DNA from 3 places in the Shinella sp. HY16 genome. Region 2 is predicted to be linked to each of the others. Evidence: riboswitches for the same ligand, from Rfam matches in the RefSeq annotation. Region 2 holds a riboswitch; each other region holds the start of a gene.

Region 1 (3,935 bases), 390 kb from region 2:
GGGTTGGCGCAGAACAGGAAGCGCATGCGTGCCTCCTCGAGCCCGGCGGTGAGCGCCGAAAGCGCCCGCTGCGGGTCGAGATGGGCTTCCTGCCGAAAGAACAGGGCCTTGGGGAAGCGACCGGCGAGATCCGGCTCCAGCTCGGCAATGGCCGCGCCGTCGAGCCATTCCCAGCCGCTTGTGCGGCGGGCGAAGCGGTCGAGCTCCGCGGCATCGCGGCCGGCGGCAACGACCAGCGTTCCCCGGCGCTTGACATGACCGGGCACGGCCGCTTCCCACCAGTCTGCGGCCGAGCGGCCGAGCGCCAGAACGGGCTCTTCCGCGCTTTCCCGCTCGCACCAGGGGGCCAGCATGCCGCCGGCGAAGCCGGAGGCACCAAGGCCGACCTTTTCGGCGCGTTCGGTGATGGTGACGTCGAAGCCGTGGCGATAGAGCTGCCAGGCGACGGTGAGGCCGGCAACGCCGGCCCCCTTGACGAGGACGCGCATGGTCATTCTCCGGCGGGGGCTTCGGCAAGCGGCATGTAGAGGTCGCCGCCGTCGCGATACTTCGCGGCCATGGCCTCCAGCCCCTCCTTCTGGGCCTCGGCACGGATATCGTGCGAGATGCGCATGGAGCAGAATTTTGGGCCGCACATGGAGCAGAAATGCGCCACCTTGTGTGCCTCCTTCGGCAGCGTCTCGTCGTGGAAGGCGCGGGCGGTTTCCGGGTCGAGCGAGAGGTTGAACTGGTCCTCCCAACGGAACTCGAAACGGGCACGCGACAGCGCGTCGTCGCGGATCTTCGCCGCTGGATGGCCCTTGGCGAGATCGGCGGCGTGGGCGGCGATCTTGTAGGTGATGACGCCGACCTTCACGTCGTCGCGGTCCGGTAGGCCGAGATGTTCCTTCGGCGTGACGTAGCAGAGCATGGCGGTGCCGAACCAGCCGATCATTGCCGCACCGATGCCCGAGGTGATGTGGTCGTAGCCGGGGGCGATGTCGGTCGTCAGCGGCCCGAGCGTGTAGAAGGGCGCCTCGCCACAGACCTTCAGTTGCTTGTCCATGTTCTCCTTGATCTTGTGCATCGGCACATGGCCGGGGCCTTCGATCATGACCTGGCAGTCCTTTGCCCAGGCGATCTGCGTCAGCTCGCCGAGCGTTTCGAGTTCGGCGAACTGCGCGGCGTCGTTGGCGTCAGCGATCGAGCCGGGGCGCAGGCCGTCACCGAGCGAGAAGGAGACGTCATAGGCGCGGCAGATGTCGCAGATTTCCTCGAAATGTTCGTACAGGAAGCTTTCCCGGTGGTGATGAAGACACCACTTGGCCATGATCGAGCCGCCACGCGAGACGATGCCGGTGACGCGGTTGACGGTGAGCGGAATATAGGCGAGCCGCACGCCGGCATGGATGGTGAAATAATCGACGCCCTGTTCGGCCTGCTCGATCAGTGTGTCGCGGAAAACCTCCCAGGTGAGGTCCTCGGCAATGCCGTTGACCTTTTCCAGCGCCTGGTAGAGCGGCACGGTGCCGATCGGGACCGGTGAATTGCGGATGATCCATTCGCGGATGTTGTGGATGTTTCGGCCGGTGGAGAGGTCCATGACCGTATCGCCGCCCCAGCGGATCGCCCAGACCATCTTCTCGACCTCTTCCGCCATGGAGGAGGTGACGGCGGAATTGCCGATGTTGGCGTTGATCTTCACCAGGAAATTCCGGCCGATGATCATCGGCTCGGCTTCTGGATGGTTGATGTTGGCGGGAATGATCGCCCGGCCGCTTGCGACTTCCTGGCGGACGAATTCCGGCGTGACGAAGTCGGGGATGTGGGCGCCGAAACTCTCGCCGTCGCGGATGAGCGCCTCTTTCGCGGCCTTGCGGCCGAGGTTTTCGCGGATGGCGATGAATTCCATCTCGGGCGTAACGATGCCGGCGCGCGCATAGGCGAGCTGGGTGACGGCCTTGCCGTCCTTCGCCCGGCGCGGACGGTTGCGAATGGGGAATTCCGGTGTCAGCCGCTCCCCGGTGGCAAAGCCGTTGTCCTCCGGACGGATGTGGCGGCCGTCATAGTCCTCGGTATCCCCGCGTGCGGCGACCCAGGCCTCGCGAAGCCGCGGCAGGCCGCTTTCGATCGAGACGACATGGGTGGGGTCGGTATAGGGGCCGGAGGCGTCGTAGACGATGACTGGCGGTTCGCCCGAGGTCGGGTGCAGGGCGATCTCGCGCATCGGCACGCGGATCTGCGGGTGCTGCTCGCCGGCGATGTGGATCTTTCGCGAGGCGGGCGGGGCGCCTGTCGTGACGGTGGGAGTGAGCTTCTGGGCGGCAATATTCATTCGTGAGGCTCCAAGTTTGCGATTGGAGACCCAGTCCTAGAGCCGGAATGATGGAAGGACGCGTAGGCGGAATCCGGGTTGCGGATTTCGGGTTCTACAGCGCTTGCACCGTCCCTACGCCAGTATGAACTGGATCAGGTTCAACGGGTCACTGCGCTGCGAATGCCAGCAGTATCTCAGCCCCTTGTCGGGACCCCCCTGGTGAATGCTCTAAGCAAAGACGCTGCCGGCTGATTTGTCAACCGGGTAAAATTCGTAAGAAATTACTTACGTATATTGCGGTGCGAGAAGCAAAAAACGGCGGGGTTTTGCCCCGCCGTTTCCTCTTGAATCATTTGCGAAAACTACTCGCGCTCGCCAGTGAAATTCAGCAGAAGCTGGAAGATGTTGACGAAGTTCAGGTACAGCGAAAGCGCACCGAACACGGCCATCTTCTGCTGCGATTCCTGGTCGATGTTTTCAGCATACTGCTGCTTGATGTTCTGCGTGTCCCAGGCGGTGAGGCCGACGAAGACGACGATGCCGATCACTGAAATTGCGAACTGCAGCGCGCTCGAACCGAGGAAGATGTTGACGACCGAGGCGATCACGACGCCGATAAGGCCCATGATCAGGAACGAGCCGAACTTCGCGAGGTCACGCTTCGTCACGTAGCCATAGAGGCTCGTCGCGCCGAACATCGAGGCGGCGATGAAGAAGGTGCGGGCGATGCTCGTGCCGGTGAAGACGAGGAACACCGAGGCGAGCGACAGGCCCATGACGGCGCAGAAAGCCCAGAAGGTCATCTGCGCGGTGCTGGCCGACATCGTCTGGATCTTGAACGAGAAAAAGAAGACGAAGGCGAGCGGCGCCAGCATCACCACCCACTTCAGCGGTGAGGAGAAGATCGGCACGTAGAGGGCCGGCGTCGAGCCGACGATGAAGGCGATGAGGCCGGTGATCACAAGGCCGGCGCCCATGTAGTTGTAGACGCGCAGCATGTGCTGGCGCAGGCCCTCGTCGAAGAGGGCGGCCGACTGCGCCTGCGCGCCGTAGCCAAATCGCTGTTGTACGGGATCCATCGAATAACTCCTTCGGTTTGGACGCGGTTGATCAGTAGAGCGTGCGCGAAAGATCGCGCGCGGTTTCCGCCAGGTCGTCGGCCTTGCGGCTTTCCGAAACCAGCGCATAGGCGACATCGCCGATCTGCCAGTAGGCGGCACGGGCATTGTCGGCGTGGAAGAGCAGGACGTGCTGCACGCCGAACGAGCCGGGGCGCACCGCAAAGAGCGACAGGCGCTCGCCCTTGCGTGGTTCCAGCACCAGTTCGACGCTCGGACCATAGGCCGAGGGGAAGACCTGCGTGTCGATCACGCCCCAGCCCTTCGGCAGGTCCGGCAGCACGATCGCGGTTGCAGAGCGGATCTCGGCCGGATCGAAGGTCTCGGTTTCCGGCTGGGATGCCATAGTATCGCGCAGCAGCGTCGTCTTGTGCGCGCGCACCGCCTCCTCCACGAAGGCAGGCGGGGGCGTGGAGGCCACGACCTCGGTGGCGCCGAAGGGGCCGAGCACGGCATGGGCCGTCCAGCCGGCGGCCACGAAGAGGGCGATGGCTGCAGCACGGCGGAAGACGGAGAAGATG
Region 2 (3,935 bases):
TCGGGTGGCTTGCCGAACAGCGAGATCAGCCAGAGCAGGCTTGCCGTGACGAAGATCTGCAGGAAGGCGAGCAGGACGGCGCGTTCGGGGTCGAAATCGAAGCGCAGCGCCTGGTAGATCGCCACCTCGATCGTCGTTGCCGCCGGCCCGCCGCCGAGCGTCAGCGCGATGGTGAAGCTCGTTGCGCAGAGCATGAAGACGAGTCCGGCGATCCCCGGCAGGACCCGCCGGATGACGGGCCATTCGATAAGCCGGAACACCGCGCCGCTGCCCATGCCGAGATTGGCGGAGGTCAGCCAGTATTCGGCCGGAATGCGCTCGAGGGCCGCCAGCAGGAAGCGTGCGGCGAGCGGCAGGTTGAAGAAGACATGGGCGATCAGGATGCCGGCAAGCCCGTAGACGCTGACCGGGTTCTGCAGCCCGGCGAGCCCGAGCAGGTCGTTGACGACGCCCTGCCGGCCCCAGACCTCGATGACGCCGAGGGCGGCGACCAGTGCCGGCAGGCCGAGCGGCACGACGGACAGCCGGATGATCCAGACGCGGCCGGAAAAATCCCGCTGTCGGGCGAGCGCCCGGGCGACCGGAATGGCGAGCAGGACGGACAGGAGTGTGGAGAGTGTCGCCTGCAGCAGAGTGAACTGCGCGACGCGCCCGATATAGGCATCGAGGAGCGGCGCGCCGGAGCCGGGGCCGGCATGGGCGAGAAGCACGACGGTCGCCGCACCGACGAAGACCAGCACGGTGCCGAGGGCGAGGCCCCCGGCGACACGCAATGTCCGTCGCTCGGTGCGGGCGAAGATCACGTTACTTGGCACTCATCGCCGCGAGCCATTCGTCGATCCAGGCCTTGCGGTTGGCTGCAACCTCGTCCGACGACATCAGGAAGGTCTTTTCCGGCTTCACCAGCGCGTCGAAGGCGGCAGGCAGCGGGTCCTTCGTCTTGGCGGCCGGCATCATCCAGTTGGTTTCCGGAATGATCGACTGGGAATCCGGACCGGTCATGAAGGTCAGGAACTGGCGGGCAAGATCCTTGTCGTCAGCGGTGCGCGTCAGGCCGGCGACTTCGATCTGCACGTAATGGCCTTCGGAGAAGGCGGCGGCCTTGTAGCGCTCGGTCTTCTCCGCGATGACGTGGTAGGCCGGCGAGGTCGTGTAGGACAGCACCATCGGCGCCTCGCCCTTGGTGAAGAGGCCATAGGCTTCCGACCAGCCGGGCGTGACGGTCAGCACGCGATCCTTGAGCTTGCCCCAGGCCTCGCCCGCCTTGTCGCCATAAACCGACTTCACCCAGAGCAGCAGGCCGAGGCCGGGCGTCGACGTGCGCGGGTCCTCGATGACGATTTTTTGCGACGGGTCACCTTCGACGAGGTCCTTGAGGCTCGTCGGCGGGGTCTTCAGCGTCTCGCTGTCATAGACGACGGCGAAATGGCCGTAGTCGTAGGGCAGGAATGTGTCGTCGGAGAAGCCGCCCGGCACGGTGAGGTCCGCCGGCGAAAGGCCATGCGCCTCGAAGAGGCCAGTCGCCTTGGCCTCGGTGATGAGGTTGGTGTCGAGGCCGAGAACGAGGTCGGCCTTGGTGCTTTCGCCTTCGAGCTTCAGGCGCGTCAGAAGTTCCACGCCATCGGCGACGCCGACCCATTCGACCGTGCAGCCGCAGGTCTTCTCGAAGGCTTCCTTGACCTTCGGGCCGGGGCCCCATTCGGCGACGAAGCTCTCATAGGTGTAGACGGTCAGCGTCTTTTCCTGCGCGAGCGCGGGAAGGGCGAGGGAAACGGCCAGTGCCGCGATGGTGGAGAAAAGTGTCTTGCGCATCCGCGCCTCCTTGTTGTTCACAAAACGGGAGTAGGGCGCAGGATGTGCCGTCTAATCCCTCCGCCGGTACGAGCCGGATCAGGTTCTTCGGGTTGGCGAGACCGCCTCTCAGCCAGTGGATCAAAAAAACCCGCTGGCACCCCGTTAGAGCAAGGCAAGGCATAATCCCGCTTGTGACAGTACGCAAGGGGCAAGCAAAAGGCCGGCGCAAGCGCCGGCCCTGCCGTTCTGAAATGTGTCGGGCCTTAAAGGCCGAAGGCGTCCTTGAACTGATACCACCAGGAGCCGATGGTGGAATATTGCGCACGGAACATGCGCCCACCCGGGAAGGGAATCCAGGGCAGCTTTTCGAACTGGCTGAAGCGCGAGAGATCGCCATCGACCGCTTCCGAGAGGATGCGGCCGAAGAGATGCGAGCCGGTGACGCCGTGGCCGCTGTAGCCGTGGGCAAAATAGGTGTTCTTGCCGATCTTGCCCATCTGCGGCACGCGCGAGAAGGAGAGGGCGAAGTTGCCGCTCCAGGCGTAGTCGATTTTTACACCCTTCAGCGAGGGGAAGACCTTTTCGAGGTTTGGGCGGATTTTTGCGCGCACGTCCGCCGGGTCGGTGCCGCCATAGACGGTGCCGCCGCCGAAAATCATGCGCTTGTCGGCGGAGAGGCGGAAGTAGTCGAGGATGTAGCGGACGTCCTCGACGCACATGTCGCTCGGGATCAGCGCATCAGCGCGCTCGGCGCCGAGCGGCTCGGTGGCGACCATCTGGGTGGAGACGGGCATGACGCGCGAAACCAGTTTCGGCACGACATGGCCGAGATAGGCATTGCCGCAAAGCACGGCGACCTTGGCGGTGACGCTGCCCTTCGCCGTGTGGATGACGGGCTTTTCCGCCTCGTGCTCGACGCGGGTGACGGGCGACTGTTCGTAGATTACGCCGCCGAGCGATTCGAGCGCCTTGGCCTCGCCGAGGGTGAGGTTGAGCGGGTGCATGTGGCCGCCGGTCGTGTCCAGCATGCCGCCGATATAGGCATCGGTGTTGACCAGCTTGCTGATCGCCGCCTTGTCGAGCATCTGGTGGTCGTCCATGCCGTAGCTCTTCCAAAGGGCCTTCTTGTGCTCGAGGTCCTTCATGTGGGCAGGCGTATAGGCGGCATAGATATTGCCGGTCTTCATGTCGCAATCGATATCGTATTGCGAGACGATGCGGCGGATGATCTTGCCGCCTTCCTGCACCAGGCCGCCGACGAAGGCGCCGGCCTGGTCGCCGTAGCGGCGCTTGATCGTGTCGAGGCTGGCGTTGAGGCCATTGACGATCTGGCCGCCGTTGCGGCCCGAGGCGCCCCAGCCGATGCCGGCGCCCTCGACCATCACGACCTTGTAGCCCTTTTCGGCAAGGTGGATGGCGGTGGAGAGGCCGGAATAGCCGGCGCCGAGCACGGCGACGTCGGCGGTGACAGCGCCTTCCAGCACCTTCGGTGTGCGGATGATGTTGCGGGAGGCGGCGTAGTAGCTGTCGGGATAGGCGCCGTTGCCGGCATAGGACTGGGTGTTGGCCATCAGACGATTTCCAGGTAGGCGCTGAATTCGAAGTCGGTCACCTGTTCGGCAAAACCGGCGATTTCCTGCCGCTTGCAGGCGATCAGCATGGAGCGGAGATCCGTGTCGAAGATCTCCGAGACGATCGAGCCGTTCTCGAAGGCGGTGACGGCAGAGCCCCATTCCGAGGGGATGCGCGGCAGCTGCGAGAGATAGGCCCGGCCCGAGACCGGTGCCGGCGGCTCCCACTTGTTGCGGATGCCGACAAGGGCGGCGCCGAGAATGCCGGCCATGACGAGATAGGGGTTGGCATCGGCGCCGGCGACGCGGTGCTCGATGCGGCGCGCCTTGTTGCTGCCGCCGGGGATGCGGATGGCAGCGGTGCGGTTCTCGTAGCCCCACGAAACGGAGGTGGGGGCATGCGTATCCGGGCGCAGGCGGCGGTAGGAATTGAAATGCGGCGCGAAGAGCAACGTCGATTCCGCCATGCCGCGCGTCAGGCCCGCGACGGCATGTTTCATGATATCAGAGCCTTCGGGCGTGTCGTTGTCGAAGACGTTGTTGCCGTCCTCGTCGATCAGGCTGAAATGC
Region 3 (3,935 bases), 510 kb from region 2:
TGCCCGCGTCTGCTCCGGCATGCTGGAGCGTGGCATGAAGGTGCGCCTTGCCCGCACGGGCAAGACGATCGGCCTTTCCGCCCCGCAGTTCTTCTTCGCCTCGCAGCGCCAGCTGGCCGATACGGCCTATGCCGGCGACGTGGTGGGTATTCCCAACCATGGCACGCTCCGTATCGGCGACACGCTGACGGAAGGCGAGGCGCTGGTCTTCGAAGGCGTGCCGAACTTCGCGCCGGAAATTCTGCGTCGCGTGCGGCTGGAAGACGCGATGAAAGCCAAGAAGCTGAAGGAGGCGCTCCAGCAGATGGCGGAGGAGGGCGTCGTGCAGCTCTTCTCGCCGGAAGACGGCTCGCCCGCCATCGTCGGCGTCGTCGGTGCGCTGCAGCTCGACGTGTTGAAGGAGCGGCTTTCGGCGGAATATGGCCTGCCGGTCTCCTTCGAAATGTCACGCTTTTCCGTCTGCCGCTGGATTTCCTCGGACAGCGCAGCGGAGCTGGACAAGTTCGTCACCCAGCGCCGCGGCGATATCGCCCGCGACCTTGACGGCGACCCGGTCTTCCTGGCGCAGGATGCCTTCTCGCTGCGCTACGAGGCAGAGCGGTATCCGGCAATCAAGATGGTTGCCATCAAGGAATACCACGTCACAAAGGCCTGATTGGGCGGGTTACCTGCCTGCGAATCCATCGGCCGCCTTCTCCCTGCGGACAGGGAGAAGGATGCATGGCGCCGGGGGCAAACGCTCCTGTACGCCACTTTCGGCGTGACAGGCGCCGCGTCATTTGCGAAAACTCGTTTAAGACAGGGGCGTCCGCCGGAAGGCGGGCTGAGAAGCACCCTTTGAACCTGAACCGGATCATGCCGGCGGAGGGAGTCGAACGGGTGCCGCATCGCAGCCACCCCGAGGCCACCCCTGCCGAAAGGAGGCGAGATGGCCGACACAATCGCAAACATTCTCTCGATCGCGGGCTCCGACCCCTCGGGCGGCGCGGGCATACAGGCGGATCTCAAGACGTTTGCCGCGCGCGGTGCTTACGGTATGGCGGCCCTGACGGCCCTGACGGCGCAGAATACGCAAGGCGTTTCCGGCGTGCATCTGGTGCCGCCCGGCTTCGTGGCGGCGCAGATCGCCGCGGTTTTCGCCGATATCCGGGTGGATGCGGTGAAGATCGGCATGATCGCCTCGGCAGAGATCGCCGAAGCCGTGGCCGCTGCCCTCTCGCCGCATCGTGATGTGCCCATCGTGCTCGACCCGGTCATGGTCGCCAAGGGCGGGGCTTCGCTCCTGGCGCAGGAGGCCGTCGCCGCACTGACGCGCCAGCTGCTGCCGCGCGCAAGCGTGCTGACGCCGAATCTGCCGGAGGCGGCTGCCCTCCTGGGCGAGGCGGAGGCCGTGGACCGGGCTGGTATGGAGGACCAGGCAAGGCGGCTGCTTGGCTTCGGGCCGAAGGCGGTGCTGCTGAAGGGCGGTCATCTGCCGGGCAGCGAGAGCCCCGACGTGCTCGCGACGCCAGACCGGCTGCACTGGTTCGAGGGTGTGCGGGTGCTGACACGCAACACGCATGGCACCGGTTGTTCCCTGTCGAGCGCAATCGCAGCCGAACTCGGCAAGGGACTGGCGCTCCCCGATGCCGTGGCGGCGGCCAAGCGCTTCATCGCCGGTGCCGTGCGCATGTCGGATGCGCTGACCGTCGGCTCCGGCCACGGCCCGCTGCATCATTTTCACGCTCTTTAGGACCGGTCGGCAGCCCGCTCAGGCCGTTACCGGTCGGCGAGTGCAAGCCTGAGGCCCATGAGGCCGAGGGCGGCGGCGAAGCTGCGCTGCATCCAGACGATGACCGCCGGCCGGCTCAGCACCTGCCGGCGCAGGCCGGCGGCAAGCGCTCCATAGCCGACGAAGACAAGGAAGGTGAGCGCCATGAAGATGCCGCCGAGGAAGAGCATCTGTCCGGTGGCATCGCCGGAAGTGCCCGCCGGGATGAACTGCGGCAGGAAGGCGAGAAAGAACAGCGAGAGCTTCGGATTGAAGATGTTGGTGAAGATGCCCTTGCGCACGATCCTTGCCGCGCCGCCGACCGGTGCCTGCTCCGGCCCGACATCCAGCGCATTGCTGTCCTTCAGCAGGCTCCAGGCGATGAACAGGAGATAGGCGACGCCGATATAGCGCAGCACCTCGAAGGCGAGCGCACTGGCATGCAGCACGGCGGCGAGGCCAACGACGCTGGCGAGGATATGCGGGATGATGCCGAGCGTGCAGCCGAAGGCGGCCAGAACAGCAGCGCGGAACCCGCCGCTGATGCCGAGCGCCAGCGTATAGATCACGCCGGTGCCGGGCAAAAGGATGACGACGAGCGAGGTAATGAGGAATTCGGAAGTCATGTCTGGTTCCATGCGGCTTGAAAGACGGCAGGGAATACCGGAAGGGCGGCGCGGGTCTTGAACGAAATTGCGGGATGCAGGCCGTTCAGGCGCGGGCGGCGAGATAGGTGCCAGGTGTGTAGCCGTAGCGGCGGGTGAAATTGCGCGTCATGTGGCTCTGGTCGGCAAAGCCGGCCGCAATCGCTGCCTCGGCGAGCGGCGTGCCGGAAGCAATCAGCCGCCGGGCAAGCTCGGTGCGGCGCTGGAGCAGGTAGGCATGCGGTGTCAGGCCGGTGAGGCGGGCAAAATCGCGCACCAGCCGGAAGCGGCCGAGCCCACACTCGCTGGCAAGGTTTTCCAGCGTCACGGCCGAGGCCGGATCGCCGTCGAGCCGGTCACGGGCACGGCCGATCGCCGCGGGACCGTCCTGCCGCGGCGCCTGTTCGCGCAGCACGGCGGCAAGCAGCAGGAGAAGCTGTTCTTCGCGGTCGAGCGCGCCGGCGCTTGCGTCGAGAAGCAGGGTGAGCAGCCTCGAAACCAGGCCCGCAATGCGCCCGTCCTCCAGCACCGGCGCGTAGAATTCCTCGCGCGGTCGCCCTTCGAAAATATCCTCGGCGGCCGCTTGGACGAGCGCGGGCTGCAGGTAGAGCATGTGCCAGGCACGCGCGGCGCCGCCGATTGGCGCGCCGTCATGCACCTCGCCGGGATTGACGGTAATCGTGTTGCCGGCCGCTGCCTCCACCAGCCCGCGCCCGCTCGCCGATTTCTGCGCGCCGCGTTCGATGAGGCCGATGCCGTAGGTCTCGTGCGTATGGCGCGCGAAGGTATGCCGGCTGTCGGCAAAGACCGCCTCGATACCGTCGAGGCCCGTTCGCACGATCTGGAAACGCTCCGTCGCCATGGTTCAATCCGTCGCGACGCCGGGAAGCGCCGTCGCTTCTCCGAACCAGTCGAGGGCCGAGCGGCACCAGATCTGGCTTTTCGGGGAAAGCGCGGCGCGCTGGTTGATGCTGCCCCAGCGGATGCCCCACGTTGCAGCATCGGTGTCCGTGCCTGTCGTGAACAGCGGCGAACCGCATTCGGGGCAGAAATACTGCAGGCGCTTGCGGCCGTTCTCGGCCGTCTTCGTGTAGAGTTTCGGCGGATTGCCGGTGAGGCGCAGGGCGTCCTTCGGAAGGCTCGCGGTGACGCGGTAGGGCGAGCCGGTCAGCCGCTGGCAATCCGTGCAATGACAGATGGAGACCGCCTCGGGGTCGATCTCGGCTTCGTAGGTGACGAAGCCGCAATGGCATTGGCCGTCGATCCGCATGGTCTATCCTTCCGCCGCGGGACAGGGCGGAAGGATAGGGTTTCGCGGCCGCGCGTCAATGCGCCGGCTTGATGAAGGTGCCGTTCTGCAGTTCGCGCATCGCCTGCTGCAGCTCCTCGCGCGTGTTCATCACGATCGGACCATGCCAGGCGACGGGCTCCTGGATCGGCTTGCCGGTAACGAGCAGGAAGCGGATGCCCTTCTCGCCAGCCTGAACCGTCACCTCGTCGCCCGTGTCGAAGACCACGAGCGTGCGGTTGCCGGAGAGATC

The links. A riboswitch is a leader RNA that binds a small molecule or an ion and turns the genes downstream of it on or off. The one in region 2 is predicted to bind thiamine pyrophosphate.
Region 1: linked by a shared signal. The riboswitch ahead of thiC (phosphomethylpyrimidine synthase ThiC) and the one ahead of thiB (thiamine ABC transporter substrate binding subunit) in region 2 are both predicted to bind thiamine pyrophosphate.
Region 3: linked by a shared signal. The riboswitch ahead of thiD (bifunctional hydroxymethylpyrimidine kinase/phosphomethylpyrimidine kinase) and the one ahead of thiB (thiamine ABC transporter substrate binding subunit) in region 2 are both predicted to bind thiamine pyrophosphate.

The regions. Positions count from the first base shown of each region.
Region 1 is NZ_JAHYXL010000001.1:3,178,786-3,182,720, reverse strand. Features, by position in the region: gene thiO (glycine oxidase ThiO) at 1-488, opposite strand, end outside; gene thiC (phosphomethylpyrimidine synthase ThiC) at 491-2,314, opposite strand; TPP riboswitch at 2,408-2,524, opposite strand; gene K0P03_RS15705 (Bax inhibitor-1/YccA family protein) at 2,659-3,375, opposite strand; gene K0P03_RS15700 (anti-sigma factor family protein) at 3,407-3,935, opposite strand, start outside.
Region 2 is NZ_JAHYXL010000001.1:3,568,385-3,572,319, reverse strand. Features, by position in the region: gene thiP (thiamine/thiamine pyrophosphate ABC transporter permease) at 1-800, opposite strand, end outside; gene thiB (thiamine ABC transporter substrate binding subunit) at 805-1,812, opposite strand; TPP riboswitch at 1,851-1,966, opposite strand; gene K0P03_RS17570 (NAD(P)/FAD-dependent oxidoreductase) at 2,058-3,365, opposite strand; gene K0P03_RS17565 (glutamine synthetase family protein) at 3,365-3,935, opposite strand, start outside.
Region 3 is NZ_JAHYXL010000001.1:4,075,264-4,079,198, forward strand. Features, by position in the region: gene K0P03_RS19995 (peptide chain release factor 3) at 1-655, shown strand, start outside; TPP riboswitch at 791-887, shown strand; gene thiD (bifunctional hydroxymethylpyrimidine kinase/phosphomethylpyrimidine kinase) at 929-1,732, shown strand; gene K0P03_RS20005 (LysE family translocator) at 1,759-2,376, opposite strand; gene K0P03_RS20010 (AraC family transcriptional regulator) at 2,462-3,256, opposite strand; gene K0P03_RS20015 (GFA family protein) at 3,260-3,664, opposite strand; gene K0P03_RS20020 (pirin family protein) at 3,720-3,935, opposite strand, start outside.